Regions from separate parts of the Ruminococcus gauvreauii genome, predicted to be linked through region 2. Evidence: a T-box and tRNA genes for the amino acid it is inferred to sense, from the RefSeq annotation. Region 2 holds a T-box; the other holds one or more tRNA genes.
What was found. The T-box of region 2 lies ahead of metG (methionine--tRNA ligase). A T-box ahead of a tRNA ligase gene usually reads a tRNA of that ligase, here a tRNA-Met.

Region 1: it encodes a tRNA-Met, which carries the amino acid that the T-box ahead of metG (methionine--tRNA ligase) is inferred to sense. The anticodon was not compared.

Annotation. Positions count from the first base shown of each region.
Region 1 covers NZ_CP102290.1:2,616,285-2,625,853, forward strand. The annotation lists gene NQ502_RS12595 (S26 family signal peptidase) at 1-33, shown strand, start outside; gene NQ502_RS12600 (GNAT family N-acetyltransferase) at 38-685, opposite strand; gene NQ502_RS19425 (MerR family transcriptional regulator) at 781-987, shown strand; gene NQ502_RS12605 (MerR family DNA-binding protein) at 941-1,597, shown strand; gene NQ502_RS12610 (InlB B-repeat-containing protein) at 1,687-2,667, shown strand; tRNA gene NQ502_RS12615 (tRNA-Met) at 2,707-2,780, shown strand; gene srtB (class B sortase) at 2,844-3,617, shown strand; gene NQ502_RS12625 (NAD-dependent protein deacylase) at 3,630-4,355, shown strand; gene NQ502_RS12630 (DUF951 domain-containing protein) at 4,362-4,553, shown strand; gene rpsF (30S ribosomal protein S6) at 4,667-4,954, shown strand; gene NQ502_RS12640 (single-stranded DNA-binding protein) at 5,024-5,473, shown strand; gene rpsR (30S ribosomal protein S18) at 5,508-5,771, shown strand; gene NQ502_RS12650 (LysR family transcriptional regulator) at 5,951-6,841, opposite strand; gene NQ502_RS12655 (serine hydrolase domain-containing protein) at 7,443-8,384, shown strand; gene NQ502_RS12660 (ABC transporter substrate-binding protein) at 8,415-9,569, shown strand, end outside.
Region 2 covers NZ_CP102290.1:1,974,349-1,983,917, reverse strand. The annotation lists gene NQ502_RS09510 (carbon-nitrogen hydrolase family protein) at 1-705, opposite strand, end outside; gene glgB (1,4-alpha-glucan branching protein GlgB) at 744-2,645, opposite strand; gene NQ502_RS09500 (alpha-amylase family glycosyl hydrolase) at 2,648-4,021, opposite strand; gene NQ502_RS09495 (TetR/AcrR family transcriptional regulator) at 4,058-4,639, opposite strand; gene NQ502_RS09490 (TatD family hydrolase) at 4,793-5,563, opposite strand; gene metG (methionine--tRNA ligase) at 5,581-7,554, opposite strand; T-box leader at 7,623-7,869, opposite strand; gene NQ502_RS09480 (Fur family transcriptional regulator) at 8,018-8,419, shown strand; gene NQ502_RS09475 (NADH peroxidase) at 8,554-9,096, shown strand; gene NQ502_RS09470 (sensor domain-containing diguanylate cyclase) at 9,290-9,569, shown strand, end outside.

The sequences.
Region 1 (9,569 bases), 640 kb from region 2:
AAAGAGGAAAAGGCGCAGAAAAATGAACTTTAGACCGTCAGTCCGTGACCGTATGCGGCACCCTAGTATACTCGTAGAGAAAGAACTGCATCCCCTGCTTTTGCCCGTTGATCGTGAAGGATGACTCCTTTTCACATTTTCGTACCATGCCCTGATGCTCATAAAACTGATAGTTGCAGCTCGTATCAGTAAACAGGTAAAAGGTATGAATCCCCTCTCTTTTCATATATTCTGTCAGACGGCCGAAGAGCGCTTTGCCGATTCCTTTACCGCGGTATTTCGCGCTGATCGCGAAGAACGCGACTTCACCGGGGTATGTCTGATTACAGGTTTCTAAAAGTTCTTTGTCTACGCTGCTCACATTCTTAAAAATCCCAGATACCTTTCGGCCTTCCCGTGAACACAGCAGGGACAGGGTCGAGAACAACAATCTCATACGAAGCGAAAAAGGGCATCGGTGTTTGGCGATGTTTTTCCCCATGATAATACCCACGGGAACGCCGCCGACAACGGCTGTCTGCGTATATGTCTGATTGGCGAGGCAGCTGTCCAGATAGACCGCCGCCAGCTTCCGGGCGGTTTTCTGACTGCAGAATCTGTCATATTGCCAGGTTTCGCGTATCACGTCTCTGATAGCCTCATAATCCGATGATTGAAAGTTTCTGAGCGTTACATGTTCTTGCATTTTTTATGATCTCCTTTATACTTTAATTATCACTGGTGACGACATATAGCATCATAATCCGTACAGTAACTGTACGGTCAAGAGGTATTACAAAGATGTTGAACAGTAAAACGAAATTATTTACGATAGGTCAGTTTGCAGCCCTGCATGAGATCAATAAGAAGACTCTGATGTGGTACGATGAAGTGGGGCTGTTTAAACCTGCGGTTCTCGGGGGAGAACAATTACAGATATTACACGTATCACCAAAGCTCTGTGCTGGAGACAATCCTGATGCTGAGGGAGTTAGGAGTTTCGATTAATGAGATCACAGAATTTATGAAGAACCGTTCTGCTGATGCGCTTAATACGCTTCTGAAGGAAAAGATACGGGAAGTGGATAAGAAGATTCTCCATCTGAAAGCTGTCAGAAAAACGCTGGAGGCTCGTCAGGCGGAGACTTCTGCGCTGTTGACCTTGAATCTGTCAGAAATAAGTATTGTTGAACAGGAAGAAAAGTATCTGGCTATTATTCATACGGATGCGGATATGCCTTTGGAGAAAGAGATCGAAGCAGTCGTTGCAGAGACGAAAAAATATCACCTGAATCGCCTGTACGATGCTTCTTACGGGTCGATGCTGTCCGCTGAGAGCCTTTATGCCGGCGATCTGGAAAACTATTCTGCGCTGTTCATAGAAATTCCCGGCCCCAAAGAGGACTGTGGGCTGTATGTGCGGCCGAAAGGAAAATATCTGAGGGCATATTGCAAGGGCAGCTGGGATAAGCTTCCGGAGAAGTATAAAGAGATACTGAGCTATGCCAAAAACCATGGGCTTACCTTGATGGGTCATGCATATGAAACAGGTGTCAATGAAAGCATGATAGATTCGATGGAGGAGTATATTACACAGATAGACATCCCGGTAAATTGACATTTTTAATGGATTCTTAAGAGAGTCTTCATTGATATCTTCCAGTAATTGGGCTATAATTTACAATTACTTAGGGGAGAGTAAAGATTATGGAGCAGAGGAAGAAACGAGAGAAAAGGTTCCGGAGATCCGGAATGATATTGACGCTTTTACTGTTGACTGGATTTACAGAGACTGTATTCGCATCTGGAATAAAACAATTACCCCAGCTGGAGCCTGTATTGCCGGAGGTATCAGAAGAACAGTCAGAAAATATAGTCAGCACAGAGAAACCAGAGGAGATTGAGAATGGTTTCATCGTATATCATTATGTCCGTTTCTTTGACGGGGCAGTAGAATTGACGGGGCTGGCGGACAGTGTACTGCCGGAGGAGGATATTGTTTTTCCAAAACTTCCTGTCAGGAAATTCCATCGGGGGATCGGGTGGAGCCTTGAGGAGAATGGGACCGGAGCAGAATACTATCCCGGAGATCGGATTAAGGCTGACGATATGACAGAGGGAAAGGAACCTGTGTTTTATGCGGTGTATGAAAAGACAGGCTGTACGCTCACATTTGAGGATGCCGGAACTGAGCTTAAAACTGAGACGCTGGAGGAAGGCGCCCGTTATATCATGCCTGAACTGCCGGAGAAAATCGGATACCGCAGTGCGGGATGGGCAGAGGATCCGGATGCGGAGTCGGCGGAATACACATCTGGAAAAAGCTATCTGATTACTGAGGATGTGACCCTCTATCCGGTATGGCAGAAGCTGTACACCATATCATTTCGCACAAACAACGGGAAGGCGACTGACCGTTTGAATATACTGACAAAGACAGGGATCAGAGGCGAAAAGATGACACTTCCTGAAATTCCGGTATATTCTGGGTATACCCCGGTCGGATGGAGCATATACTCAAACAGTGGGGCTGTTTCCTATAAAGCAGGAAGTACGTATATGGTTACAGGAAACAGAATATTCTATCAGGTGAATGTCCGAAGCGTTCAGTGTCCATTTATGACGACTGTGGAATTTCCGCAGAGGCATATTTTTGCGGCGGATAAATCATACATTCAGGAGAGTTGACAAATATCATCTAAAGGAATATAATCAATAATATAGCAGCGCGGGATGGAGCAGTCTGGAAGCTCGTCGGGCTCATAACCCGAAGGTCGTAGGTTCAAATCCTACTCCCGCAACTTTTAGCGCCAGGAGGATCTCCTGGCGTTTCCTGTAAAATGAAATCTTTTAAGGAGAGGATCATGGGCAGAAACAAAAAGAAAAAGTCAGGTGCAGGCAGAGTGATCTGGTGGCTGGTGCTGCTGATCGCAGTTGCAGTTTTCTGTGTATCCGGATATAAGCTTGCATCAACGATGCTGGAGTACAAAAAAGCGGACAATGAGTACGAAAAGCTGGAAGAAGAGTATGCTGAAGTTCCCGCGGAAGTGACAACCTCAGATGAAGTGGAGGAGGAAGAAGGACCGGTAATTGATTTTGCCGCGCTGAAAGCGGTCAACGAGGATATCATCGGCTGGCTTGTGGTGGAGGCGCTTGATATCAGCTATCCAATCGTCCAGTCAGAGGACAATGATTTTTATCTGCACCGGACCACGGAAAAGACATACAACTTTGCCGGCTCTATCTTTCTGGACTATATGAATAAGCCGGATTTTTCGGACTGCCATTCAATCGTATACGGACATAACATGAAAAACGGTTCCATGTTCGGTACACTGAAACAGTTCCGTGACGAAGATGTATACTCCAAGAGTATGTATTTCTGGATCTGTACGCCGGAAAAAAATTATAAATACCGGATATTCTCAGCACACGAAGTCCAGGTGGAGAGCGAAGCATATACACTCTTCAGCGGACCGGATAAAGCGTTCGAGGATTATATGAAGAAAATGAAAGACTTGTCTGAGATACCGGTGGGCGATGTGGCGTTTGATAAGATGGATCGTGTCGTATCACTGTCCACATGCACCGGAGACACATCAACACGTTTTATCGTCCAGGGGAAACGCCTGGGATAGGAGGTCATGTCTATGAACCAGATCGAGGAACTTCAGAAGATCATTGACGAGCACGATCATATCGTCTTTTTCGGAGGTGCAGGGGTATCGACGGAGAGCGGGATACCGGATTTTCGCAGCACGGACGGTCTCTACCATCAGGAATATGATTATCCGCCGGAGACGATATTGAGCCACAGTTTTTTCGTGAGAAATCCCGAAGAATTCTATCGGTTTTATCAGAATAAGATGCTGGAGCTGGATGCAAAACCGAATGCGGCGCATATCAAACTGGCGGAGCTGGAGCAGGCGGGAAAACTGAAAGCAGTGATCACACAGAACATTGACGGACTGCATCAGCTGGCGGGGAGCAGGGAGGTCTATGAACTTCATGGAAGTGTTCACCGCAACTACTGCATGAAATGCAGAAAGTTTTATGATGCGCGGTATGTGAAGGCCGCGGGCGGAGTTCCCCGCTGCAGCTGCGGCGGGATGATCAAGCCGGATGTTGTGCTGTATGAGGAAGGGCTGGATCAGGAGACCATCGAGAAATCTGTCGCTGCGCTTTCGCGGGCAGATGCTGTGATTGTAGGCGGAACATCGCTGGTGGTCTATCCGGCGGCGGGGCTGCTCGACTATTTTCGCGGAGACTGCCTGGTTCTGATCAATAAAGGGGCGACCTCCCGTGACCGCAGTGCGGATTTGCTCATCAAAAGCCCGATCGGAGAAGTATTTTCACAGATTGAAACAGGAGTTTGAGAAATGATGCAGTATGAAATCGGAGATATCGTAAAACTGAAGAAAAAGCATCCGTGCGGCAGCTACGAGTGGGAGATTCTGAGAGTCGGAGCTGATTTCCGCCTGAAATGTGCAGGATGCGGACATCAGATCATGATTGCAAGAAAACTGGTGGAGAAAAACACCAAAGGACTGCGGAAAAAGGACGAAAAAGAGTAAATTTGTACTTGCATTCAAAAGCTGTTTATGGTAGAATGAATCCTCGTGATATATTATTTTATCCTTGTTTCCCACAGTGTTGGGAGGCCAGAGACCAAAAGGAGGTAAACAGCATGAACAAGTATGAATTAGCATTAGTTGTGAATGCAAAAATTGAAGACGAAGCGCGCGAAGCTGTTGTTGAGAAAGCAAAAGGCTACATCACACGTTACAACGGCACCGTGACAGAAGTTGAAGAATGGGGTAAGAAGAGACTTGCTTACGAAATTCAGAAAATGCGTGAAGGCTTCTATTATTTCATTCAGTTTGAAGCGGATACGGAATGCCCGGCAGAGCTGGAAAGACATGTACGTATCATGGACAACGTGCTCAGATATTTAATTGTAAAAAAAGAAGCGTAATCTGCGTGACCAAACCCATTAAAGGTTTGTATAGTAGCCAGGATGAGTATTGAACAGTGAGGTAAGAATATGAACAAAGTAATTTTAATGGGACGTCTGACCAGAGATCCTGAGGTACGTTATTCCGCAGGAGAAAACGCATTGGCAATTGCAAGATATACATTGGCGGTTGACCGCAGATTTAAGCGTGACGGAGAAGCCAGCGCAGATTTTATCAGCTGTGTGGCATTTGGAAGAACTGCAGAATTTGCAGAAAAGTATTTCCGTCAGGGGATCAAGATTGCAGTCAGCGGCAGAATTCAGACCGGAAGTTATACCAACAGGGATGGACAGAAAGTGTATACAACGGAAGTGGTAGTGGAAGATCAGGAGTTCGCTGAGAGTAAGAACGCAAATGCGGGCGACACCAGTGGATATTCCAATGCAGCACCATCTCCGGCACCGACACCGAGCGCGGCGTCAGCAGACGGATTTATGAATATTCCGGATGGCATCGATGAAGAATTGCCATTTAACTAAACATTGAGTGAAATAATACAGGAGGTAAGTTATCATGGCTTATGAAAAAAGCAGCAGACCGGATTCTCCGATGAAGAGAAGAGGCGGACGCAGAAGAAAAAAAGTTTGTGTATTCTGCGGTAAAGAAAATAATGAGATCAACTACAAAGATGTGAATAAATTAAAAAGATATATCTCTGAGAGAGGAAAAATCCTCCCGAGAAGAATCACAGGAAACTGTGCAAAACATCAGAGAGCTCTGACAGTAGAGATCAAGAAGGCACGCCATATTGCGATCATGCCTTACGTTCAGGATTAATTTCTGTTAAGAGAGAGTATTTGTTTGGTCGCCGATTATGTGATTGGCAACCCTCAAATTGCATACTAATATTTAGGACCGTCATTGATATTAAATCAATGGCGGTTTTTATTATGCAAAAAAAGTACCTATATGATTGAAATCAATGGTACTTTTATTTTTGTAACTGGATTGTGATATTACTGATTAGTAACTGGCGGAAGCCAATTTTGACAATAGTCCAGGAAAGATTTTGCAATCGTTGAGATACGTGTATTTTTTTTTGTGACTACCGCTCTTGAGACCAATGCTCCGGTGCCCATTAGTGGGTTTGTACACAGATCCGGGTAGCGAATACCTGGGGTATCAGTCAGAATGGTAACTGCTGCTCCATTCTCACCCCACATCCGTGCTAACAGACGTGATGAACATATACTCAGAAAACGAGGTGAAAATCCGTTTTCCTCGCACAAATTTATAATGCGGTCTGAGAATCCTTTAGTAACACTGAGGGGAACATCCTTAAGCATTCGAACAGGAATTGCTTCGATATCAGGGGGGAACCAATTGGAATTCGGTGTGTAAATGGCAGTAAGCTGTTCCTGTATAATATACCATGCATCAAGTGATGGGGGAACATTGCCAGGAATACGCATTATACCAATTTCAATAATACCATCCCGGAGCAGACGAAGCATTTCCTCGGTGTGTACCTCGAATAAATCAAATGATACATCAGGGAAAACTCGATGAAAACTGGAAAATAACTTTGTTACCAATTCATCAGGATAAGAGTGAGTCAATCCGATTCGTAAATTTCCTCGGCTGCCATTGATGCAATCCTTGATTTCACTGTAAATGGAATTCTCCAGATAATTAATTGTTTTTGCCTTGTCATAAAGAATCTTTCCTGCAGCCGTTAATTCAATTTTTTTGGCATTACGTTTCAAAAGAGGAGTCCCGATGTTGGTTTCAAGGGCTTTTATTTGTGTACTTAAGGCGGGTTGAGCAATATGCAGAGTTCTGGCTGCTTCTGATATAGTACCAAGGTCAACGACAGTTATAAAATTTTTTAAATGTTCAGTCTTCATTAAAACAAAACTCCTTTCTATAATAAAATTAGTATACATTAAGCAATAAACATGTATTTTACAAAATACAAATGCTCTGATAATATAAATTATATAATAATACACCGGTTATTTATTAAAAAAATTATACTGTTGATGGGGAAAAAATTCAATCACAAAATTATTAAAAGGAAGTGAGTCTAGAATTATATGGATACTGTTCAAATTTGTGAAATTGGGATGCTGATATTATTTGGGGCCTCGTGGCCATTTAATATTATAAAATCCTGGAAATCGCAAACAACAAAAGGGAAAAGTATTGCGTTCGAGTTTATTGTCATTGCCGGATATATGCTCGGATTTCTTGGGAAAATAGTGTCCTGTTATCATACCGGAACCCTTGCTTATTCGGCTTGGTTTTACATAGCAGATATTGTAATGGTTGCAATTGATATAGGTATTTATTTTCGAAATATAAAGATTGATCAGCGGTTGGAAAAACATGTAACTTGAATATAGGCGATTTTGATGTTATTAATAATTTTAAGTTTATAATGTGTTGAAAATTATTGACCAGTCAAAGGCCTATTGTTGAGCGATGTATGAAAGGGGATAAGGGATAATGAATAATTTAGTATTGAAGCAATTTATTGAAAGAATAGATAAAGCAATGTTAAACCTGGCAGGGATTGCAGTTTCGCAGCATGGAAAATGTATCGATGAACATCGGTGGACTGCTGATTCTCCGCACCGCTTATATTCACTTTCCAAAAGCTTTACATCAACGGCAGTGGGAATGGCTATAGATGAAGGATATTTAAGGCTTACAGACAAACCGGTAGATATCTTTGCGGAATTACTTCCTGAACAGGTGGACGACAAACTAGAAAATGTAACACTTCGTGATTTGTTAATGATGGCATCTGGGCATGATAAACCTTATCTTCTGATTCATCAGAGAGATAAGGTGATGGAACCTGACTGGGTCAAATATTTTTTGAACCAACCCATGGACTTGCAACCCGGAACAAAATTTGTATATGATACAGGGTGCACCTATGTGGCAGGGGCTATGGTACAGAAGGTGACAAGAAAAAAAATAGTAGATTTTTTAATGCCACGGCTATTTGATAAGTTTGAGATAGATCGTCCGGCATGGTTAGAATGTCCTAAAGGAAGGAATATAGCTGGGGATGGATTATTTTTGCGCACGAAAGAGCTCTTGAAATTTGGACAACTTTATCTGCAAAAAGGGATTTGGTTAGGCGAGCGGCTGATATCTGCAGATTGGATCAATGAAGCTACTAAAGTACAGATTGTGCCGAGTCAGACGGAAGCAGACAGTGATAGGGAGGCAATGCCAGATTGGGGATGCGGATATGGCTACCAGTTTTGGATGTGCCAAACGGGAGCGGTCAGAGCCGACGGAAAGGATAGTCAGTTTTGTATTATTGATGAGAAGCTGGATGCCGTTATTGCAATTACAGCAGATGAAGAACGTTCTCAGGAGATTTTGACCGCGGTTTGGGAAGAAATATATCCGCGGTTAAAATATACATACTAATCTAAAGGCAATAAGAAAGGAGAAGGTAAAATGAAAAATGAGGTGGAAAGCAAGATGAAAAAGGTGATAGCATTATTATTGGTGATAGTCATGTCAGTAACAGTACTAGCTGGGTGTGCAGCCCAACAAAAAGAAACAGCAGAGAAGAGTGGAGAAAGTACCGCAACCGAAAGCGGGGAGAGTACTGCGGCAAAAAGTGGAACACCAACAACGAATATATTAGAAGATGGAAGAACACAGGTTACAGGCGTGTCAAAGGCAAATGTTCAATCATTATATCCATTTGGGGGACCTGCGGATGATAGTAACCCATGGAAATGGCAAGCTTACGAATTTCTGTTTATCTATAATCCGACATCAGGAGAATTGGAGTCACAGATTGCAAAGGACTATACAGTATCTGAAGATGGTTTAGAATATGAAATCGAAATTTATGATTATGTATATGATTCGGCAGGTAACCATATTACAGCGGAAGATGTAGTGTTCTGTATGCAGACAGCATTTGAAACAGGAAACTTTACGAACCTTGGTATGAATAACATGGAAAGCATTGAAGCAACCGGGGATTATACGGTTAAGATGAAATTCTCGAGTTTTATTATTGGTGCTTTCGAATTTATTATGGAGTATGTTCCGATTGTCTCACAGAAAGCATACGAAGAATCAGGTGACGAGATGGCAACTGCTCCGATATCAACATCTCCGTACAAAGTTACAAATTTTGTATCAGGATCTTCCGTAACCATGGAAAAGCGAGATGATTACTGGCAGACAGACGAATCTCTTCTTTGTACATATTCACAGTCAAATGTGGATGTCATAAACCTTCAGTGTATTGCAGAAATTTCTCAGAGAAAAGTAGCATTGCAGTCAGGAACTGTAGATGCCGCTCCGCTTGATACAGAGTCAGCAGTGGCTTTAAAAGGTGAAGGATATAGAGAATTTGTTGTAAATTGGCCGCATATTCAGTATTTCCAGTTGTCAAAAGATGCGAACAGTCCATTTTCCGATGAAAATTTCCGTAAAGCTGTCTTGTGTGCGATTGACAGAGACGGATTAATCGAAGCAGTATATGGAGAATACGCTGAAAAAGCAGTTCTTGGAATTAAAATTGCAGAAGATTTTGATGAAGCATGGCTGGATGAAACATATCCTTATGAGTATGATGTAGAAAAAGCAAAA
Region 2 (9,569 bases):
GCCTTCTGCCAGGACCTCACCCATGGGACTAATGATCATAGAATGACCGTGTGACGTAAACGCGGGTTTATCGCCGCACTGACAACACGCCAGCACATAGCAGGTGTTTTCAATCGCACGCGCACACAGCAGCGTTTTCCAGTGTTTTTGTCCGGTCGCCCTCGTAAAATTTGCAGCCACAATCATTGCCGTGGCTCCATTTCCCGCCATGATCCGATACAGTTCCGGAAACCGTACATCATAACAGATCGACAGTCCAAAGCATCCAAGCGCAGTATCCGCCAGCACAATTTCGTTTCCCGGCTCTATACCGTCCGACTCCCGATACGCCGGCCCGTCTGCCACCTCAACATCAAACATATGTAATTTCTTATAATCACAGATACAGGATCCGTCGGGTCCAAACATCAGGCTTGTATTATACGGATTCCCGCTATCATTTCTCTGCGTGATGCTACCTCCGTGAATATAGATACCGTAATCTTTGGATTTCGAGGAAAAGAACTGATCCCACTGTCCGGGAACCGTCTTTGCGTGCTCCCTCATCTCTGTTCCGATATAGTCGACGGTCTCAGGAAATACCACAAGAGAAGCGCCTGCCGTGGCTGCCTTATCCAGCAGCGCTTCAGCACGCCGCATATTCTTCCGTTCATCCGCCCCGGAATCCATCTGGACCAGGGCGGCTTTAAATGAATTCTTTCTCATAAGACACTCTCCTGCCCGCTGCATCCCCCGCATAACAATTAAAACAGAAAAACCGCTACTCCATACGGCGGAAGTTTATACTCAAAAGAATACGGTCTTCTGTCACACGGTTTTGCCTGTGCAGTGTACTCCACTTTACGAATCACAGTTTCGCCTCCGAATTTCGGATCAGCGCTGTTTAAGATCAGACGGTACTTTTTCTTTTTCGGTACGCCCACGCGGTAATCCCTGCGTTCAATCGGCGTAAAATTGCAGACAAACAGCAGATTATTCCTTCCCGTAGGAGAATGCCTGACAAAACTGAAGATACTCCGGTCCCCGTCATCGGCATTGATCCATTCAAAGCCCTCAGGGTTTCTGTCCATCGCATACATTGCAGGGTATTTCTTATACAGGTTTAAGAGCTCCGTTACAAACGCCTGGAGCTTTTTATGCTTATCCTCCCTCAGCAGATACCAGTCGAGCTCCCGTTCCTCACTCCACTCCCGAAGCTGCCCGAATTCCTGGCCCATGAACAGCAGTTTCTTTCCTGGGTGTCCGAACATAAACGAATATCCCACTTTCAGGTTCTCAAACTTACTCTCCATGAGTCCCGGCATCTTATTGATCATGGAACATTTCAGATGTACTACCTCATCATGAGACAACACCAGCACATAATTCTCACTGTAAGCATACGTCATGGAAAAGGTCATCCGCGTATGGTTATATTTCCGAAAATATGGGTCGAGCTTCATGTACTCCAGAAAATCATGCATCCAGCCCATATTCCACTTCAGGCTGAAGTTCAGGCCGTCTTCCTCAACCGGCCCGGTCACCTTCGGCCACGCCGTCGATTCTTCTGCGATCATCACCGATCCCTTATTGCGTCCCAGAATTACTGTGTTGAGATGCTTAAAGAACTCGATGGCCTCAAGGTTTTCATTCCCTCCATATTTATTGGGCACCCACTGCCCGTAGTCTTTCCCATAGTCCAGATACAGCATGGAAGCCACCGCATCCACCCGCAGACCGTCGATATGAAAATGTTCAATCCAGAACAATGCACTGCCGATTAGGAAATTTTTGACCTCATTCTTTCCGTAATCAAAGATTTTTGTCCCCCAGTCAGGATGCTCTCCTTTCCTCGGATCCGCATATTCATAAACCGCTGTGCCGTCAAAGTCGGCAAGACCGTGTGCATCCCTCGGAAAATGTGCCGGCACCCAGTCCAGGATAACCCCGATCTTATTCTTATGAAGATAATTGACCAGATACTGGAATTCCGCCGGAGAACCGTAACGTGAAGTCGGTGCATAATACCCCGTCACCTGATACCCCCAGGAGCCGTCAAACGGATACTCCGCAATCCCCATCAGTTCAACATGTGTATAGCCCATCTGTTTTACATAATCAGTCAGTGCGTGAGCAAATTGTTTATAGTCATAAAACCCGTCTTCATTTTCATCTGTAACCGGGTGTTTCATCCAGCTGCCCGGATGTACCTCGTAGATTGACATTGCCTCATCTCTTGGTTCGATCTCTGCACGCTTTTTCATCCATGCACTGTCTCCCCATTTAAGATTGGAAACGTCTGCAATCCTGGATGCGGTCCCCGGGCGTTTCTCTGCCCAGTTGGCAAACGGGTCCGCTTTGTACAGACCCTTTCCATTCTTCGCAGTGACATAGAATTTGTACAGGTCCCCAACCTTTGCCTCCGGTATAAAACACTCAAACACACCGATATCTCCGACCTTTTCCATCGGGTTTGCCTCTTCCGCCCAGCCGTTGAATTCGCCGATTACGGAAACAGCCCTCGCCTTTGGCGCCCACACGGCAAAATAAACACCTTTCCTGCCATCAAACACCATCGGATGCGCACCCAGCTTTTTATAAATCTCATAATGCGTACCCTGGCCAAATAAATACTGATCCAATTCCCCAAAATACATCTTTTCCATACCTATTCTCCTTCCCTGGCGGATGTGTATAAAATAACGGCTCCGCTTTCTTCCAGCCGAACAGCCAGACGGCCGTTCTCCACCGGACAGATTTCACCGGAAACGGCATTGATATACGCTTTCTCAGGCAGTGGCGCGGGCACCTGTATCTCAGCGGGAACTTCATCATTGTTCACCGCGACAACAACCGCCTCTTCCTCTGTAGTCCTCGCAAATGCAAACTGCCTGTTTGTCAGAAACAGTTCCCTGTATTCTCCATATACGGAAACAGGATGGGTTCCTCTGATTTCCCCGAGTTTCACAATCCATTCCATCAGCTCCGGATGCGGGTTATCATCCAGAACCTCCTGCAGATCAACGGCTGGCCTCAGATAGTCGTCATTCGGTCCTTCCTTGCGTCCGCTGATCCCCCATTCCGAGCCATAATAGACAGAAGGAATGCCGGGCAGCATATAGAGCAGTGTATACACCGGAAAACAATGCGAGAACACCTGCAGTTTGCTGGCAATACGGTCCACATCATGATTGTCCACAAAGGAATACAGCTTCAGCCCTCGGTATATTCCCCCGTTTGCGTCAAACTCACGCCGGATCGTATGCGCGATCTCAAAATAATTGTGATCGTTGTGACCGGAATACAGGCCTTTGTGAAGCTCATAGTTTGTAACGCTGTGCAGCATGTTCTCACCGCCGCCGATGTAGCGCGAGTAATCGCCGTGAATCACCTCACCCATGAGCCAGAAGTCTTCCTTCCACTCGGAAGTCCGCCGTCTCATCTCTTCCATGAAATAGAAGTCCAGGCAGTCCGCACAGTCCAGGCGTATACCGTCGATATCAAATTCCGTGATCCAAAACCGAATCACCTCCAGCAGATACTCGCGCACAGCTTCTTCCTGAAGATTCAGATTCACAAGTTCAAAACAGTTCCTCCATGCCTCATAAGAAAATCCGTCATTATAAGGGTTATTCCCTCCGAACCAGATCCCCTTATACCAGCTGCAGTATGGAGAATTCTCCCGGTTTTTCTGAATATCCTGAAACGCAAAGAATTCTCTTCCCGTGTGGTTGAACACTCCGTCCACAACCACCTTGATCCCGCGTCTGTGAGCATCCCCCACAAATGCCCTGAAGTCCTCATTATCACCGAGCCTTCGGTCAACCAGCTTATAGTCCCTTGTATCATACCCGTGAGACGTCGATTCAAACAGCGGTCCGATATAGATGGCCGTACACCCCAGATGATGCACATGTTCGAGCCACGGATGCAGCTGTTCAAACCGGTGCACCACCCCTTCCTGTGTATTCTCCCTTGGCGCTCCTGTCATACCGATCGGATACATATGATAGAACACCGCTTCTTCATACCATTTTCCCATAATTTACTACCCCTTTTTCCTTCTTTATTTTCTGCTCTAAGAATAAATACCATACATAAACTGATGAACGATGCTTCGGATCTGTTCGTCTGTAATCTCCATCATCTCGTCTTCCCCGAATTCCTGTTGGCGCATCATCAGATAGTGATCCATGATCCCTATGAACCCGACAGCAAACTGCTGCTGTCTCCCGTTCATATTGCCCAGCTGTCCTGACGCTTCATCGAAAATGCAGACAATCCTGTTATAATAATCCTGTATCAGCGGATAGACAGTCTTAAATCCCTCGTTTTCCCTTCCAGAATAAAACAGCGCCAGCATCAGCAGATAACATTTCCGGTATCTCACGGCAAAGTCAAAATATGCCTTCGCCACATGAAACAGAAGATCCGGAATCTTACCCTGGAACTGAACCGCTTCATCCAGATTTTTATTCAGAACATCGCAGTAAACCTTTAATACATTTTCCAGCAGGCCCCTTTTACTTCCAAAATAATAATACAGTGTGGGTTTCGTTATGCCGGCGGTATCCACAATTTCCTGAACCCCCACCGCATCGTATCCCTTCATGTAAAAAAGGGCAAGCGCACACTGTAAAATATTTTCTCTATTATCCATAAGCAACTTCCTTTCGGATTTTCCCTGACATTAATTATACCAATCGGTATAGAAACTGTCAATGTTTCCGAACGGATTCCTGCCTGTTAAAATGATCCATCACGCACAAACCGGGAGGATACGGTGTCAATTTCCCGATATCCTCCCGGTTTCTCATTTTACTCTGGTAAAAAGTGTCTTTGCGTTCTCATTGGTTGCAGCCACCACCTCTTCATAAGATACATTCTTCAGCTCTGCGATCGCCTGCGCGACATAAGTCAGATATAGCGAGTGGTTTCGTTTTCCCCGATACGGAGCAGGCGCCAGATACGGGCAGTCCGTCTCAAGGAGCAGTGACGCAAGCGGGGCATATTCCACCACCTCTTTCAGCTTCCTGGCATTTTTAAATGTAATCACCCCTCCAATACCGAGATAAAGACCCATATCCAGATATTCCCGTGCGGTCTCTTTTGAATAGGAAAAACAGTGGATGACGCCTCCGATGTCCCCGCCGTGCAGAGCTTTGACCATATCCAGCGTATCCGCGGCAGCGTCACGGCTGTGTACAATGAACGGCAGCTTTTCCTCCCTGGCAAGTTCCATCTGAGCTTCAAACCACTTTTTCTGAAGTTCATGCCTCTCCTTATCCCAGTAGTAGTCAAGGCCGATCTCCCCGACTGCAGCCGTCTTTTCATGGCGGCACAGCTCACGGATCTCTTCCATCAGATCAGCCGTCATATCACCGACCTCATCCGGATGCAGACCCACCGCCCCATAGATAAACGGATACTGTTCCATCAGCTTCACGGTTCCATGAAGTCCGCGGACACTGGCCGATGAATTGATGATGTATTCAACCCCATGCGCCCTCATCGCACCAAGCAGTTCTTCTCTGTCCTCATCAAACGCCTCATCATCATAATGCGCATGACTCTCAAATATCATAGCCGGCTCCTTCGTCATTAACTGATCCGTGCCCCCGCCGGCATATCCTTCTCAGGCACCATAAGAGACAGCTTTCCGTCTTCATCTTCCGCACAGAGGATCATCCCTTCTGACATCACGCCTGCCAGTTTTGCCGGTTTCAGGTTCACCAGAACCATGACCTTCTTTCCAACCATATCTTCCGGTTTATAGTCCGCTTTAATACCGGACACGATCTGACGCACCCTGCTGCCGATCCTCACCTGAGAGCACAGAAGTTTTCTCGACTTCGGAACTTCCTCACACGCGATGATCTCACCTACCTGAAACTGCATTTTCATAAAGTCATCATAAGAGATCTCCGCTTTCGGCTCAATATCGATAAACGTGCCCTCCGGCTCCTCACTCTGAGCCTGTGCTGCCTGCTTTGCCTCTACTTTTTCCAGGACTTCTTTTATATCAAGGCGGGCAAACAAAATCTCCGGTTTTTCTGTAACTTTGCCGCCGGAGGGATATAAGCCAAACCGGTTCAGTTCATCATAAGACCTTCTGCCTGCATTCAGCTGTCCAAAGATCTTCTCTGCGGTCTCCGGCATGTAGGATTCCAGCAGTGACGTCCCGATGCAGATGCTCTCTACCAGATTGTAAAGAACCGCAGCAAGACGGTCTTTTTTGCTCTCATCTTTTGCGAGCGCCCACGGCATGGTTTCATCAATATATTTGTTGCAGCGCTTAAACAGGCTGAAAATCTCTGTCATAGAATCTGCGACACGGAGTTCTTCCATCTTATTCGCCACTTTATCTCTTGTTGCCTGTACAACGGCTTTCAGCTCATCATCCACCGGTTCATTTACCCGGGTGTTCGTCACAACGCCTCCAAAATACTTGTTTGACATGGAGATCGTACGGTTTACCAGGTTACCCAGGGTATTGGCAAGTTCAGAATTCATCCGCTCAACCATCAGCTCCCAGGTGATCACGCCATCATTTTCAAACGGCATCTCATGCAGTACGAAATAGCGCACCGCGTCAACACCGAAAAATTCAACCAGCTCATCCGCATACAGCACGTTCCCTTTTGACTTGCTCATCTTCCCGTCTCCCTGCAGCAGCCACGGATGTCCGAAAATCTGTTTCGGCAGCGGGAGGTCCAGTGCCATCAGAAAAATGGGCCAGTAAATCGTATGGAAGCGGATGATATCTTTCCCGATCAGATGCAGGTCTGCCGGCCAGTTACTGTCAAACAGTTCCGAACTGTTTCCATCACAGTCATAGCCGATACCCGTAATATAGTTCGTCAGCGCATCCAGCCACACATAAGTCACATGCTTCGGATCAAAGCTCACCGGGATGCCCCAGCTGAATGAGGTCCTGGAAACACACAGATCCTGCAGCCCCGGAAGCAGGAAATTGTTCATCATCTCATTCTTCCTGGATACCGGCTGTATAAATTCCGGATGTGTATTGATATGTTCGATCAGACGATCCGCGTATTTGCTCATCTTAAAGAAATATGCCTCTTCCTTCGCCGGTGTCACCTCACGCCCGCAGTCCGGGCATTTTCCATCCACCAGCTGGGATTCCGTGAAAAAAGATTCACACGGTGTACAGTACATTCCTTCATAATATCCCTTATAGATATCCCCCTGATCATAAAGCTTCTTAAAGATTTTCTGAACCTGAGCCTCGTGTTCCTTATCCGTCGTTCTGATAAATTTATCATAAGAAGTATTCATCAGATCCCAGATCCTTCGAATCTCTCCCGCCACATTATCTACGAACTCCTTCGGTGTGATACCGGCCTCTTCCGCCTTCAGTTCAATCTTCTGCCCATGTTCATCCGTTCCCGTCTGAAAAAACACGTCATATCCCTGCTGTCTCTTAAACCTTGCAATACTGTCCGCCAATACGATCTCGTAGGTATTTCCGATATGCGGTTTACCTGAGGTATAGGCAATTGCTGTTGTCATATAATATTTTTTGCTGTCCATTTTCTTCCTCCTGACTTTCATTTGAATGAAATAAATGAGATTGCGCTCCCGCGCAATTTCCTGCGTAACAAAAAAGACTCGTCTTCAAAAAAGAAGACGAGCCGTATCACCCGTGTTACCACTTCCGTTCGTCCATACCTCACAGTATGAACCTCTCTGGGTACAACTATACCCGCTCGCTGTAACAGGCGAATCCTGTCGCAGCCTTGCAGTGCAATGCACTGTTCGGTGCGCCTCTCAGAAGCCATCTTCCCAAAGTATCTGTTGATCCCTCTCAGCATCCGGATCTCTCTGTAAAACCGATGTCTATGGTACTCTCTTCGTCACGGTGTTTGTATCAGTATTATTTCTTATCTATACACTAGCACAAGGAAGCGGTTTTGTAAATAACACATTTCCACGAAAAATTTAAAAACCTGTTGACATTCAGGAAAAATATGCTATACTGTAATAGTAATCATTATCATTATTGAAAGGAGGGTGCATGGGAGCTTTAAAATACAGTCGCCAGCGCGAATCCATCAAGGAATTTTTGGCTTCCCGTAAGGATCATCCCAACGCGGATACTGTATACGAGAATATCCGCCAGATTTATCCGAATATCAGTCTCGGCACAGTTTACAGAAATCTGGCTTTGCTCGAGAGTATCGGTGAAATCATGAAAATTACAACGGGAGACGGGGCCGACCGCTATGATGGCAATGTAAAACCGCATCATCATTTCATTTGCACCAGATGTCACAGTGTTATAGATCTGGATATGGAAAATATCGATTACATCAAGGAAGCGGCATCAAAGAATTTTAACGGAAGTATCGATAACTATATCGCACATTTCTATGGCCTCTGTGAAAATTGTTCCGCATCACCAAATGATATGTTATAATCAAGGAAAAAAATCCCAAAAAACACTATTGACATCAACAGAAAGATGTGGTAATCTAAAATAGTAATAATTACTATTATCAATTAAGATAACTAATAACAAATAAATCAAAAAAAGAAAAGGAGAAACAAACAATGAAAAAATTCGTATGCAGTGTATGTGGTTATGTTCATGAGGGAGATGCAGCACCGGAAAAATGTCCGCAGTGTGGTGTACCGGCTGACAAATTTACAGAGCAGTCCGAAGGAATGTCATGGGCAGCTGAACATGTTGTAGGCGTAGCGCAGGGCGTAAGCGAAGATATCATCGAGGATTTAAGGGCAAACTTCAACGGTGAATGTTCAGAGGTAGGTATGTATCTCGCAATGGCAAGAGTTGCTCACAGAGAAGGCTATCCGGAAATCGGCCTCTACTGGGAAAAAGCTGCTTATGAAGAGGCAGAGCATGCGGCAAAATTTGCAGAATTACTCGGCGAAGTCGTAACAGACAGCACAAAGAAGAACCTGGAGATGAGAGTTGCAGCCGAAAACGGCGCTACTGCAGGAAAATTCGATCTTGCAAAACGTGCAAAAGCTGCTAATCTGGATGCAATCCATGATACGGTTCATGAGATGGCAAGAGACGAGGCTCGTCACGGAAAGGCATTTGAAGGCCTGTTAAAAAGATATTTCGGTTAATTAAGATACATAAGATATTAAGGAGGCGGACTTTCCGCCTCCTTTTATTTTCCCTTTCTCCCGGATTGACTTATTTTTCCAGCCGTAATATACTTATAACAACTTACGTTGTGACATAAAATCCAATACCTCAGCCTGAAAAGCAGGAGACTACAGATGAATATTCTTAATTGTTGAAAAAGGGCATTCCGATATGAAATCGAGAAATTCCTCACCAAAACTCAAACTGCGTCTCAGTATCCTATGCACACTGATCTTTATACTTTCAGTCGGCATTCTTTTTGCTGTCTATCAGCAGAGTCTGAACATGCAGTTTGAACATATGGAAACTGAAAACCTGACTGCCTACGCACTCAATCAGAGCCAGTATGTCAGCACCCTGTTGGCCGGCCTGCAGGGGCGTATGAGCGCGGCCGCACAGGTACTGAGTACTTCTTCCGTCAATCCGGAAGGAAAATGGGCTTCCGATTACC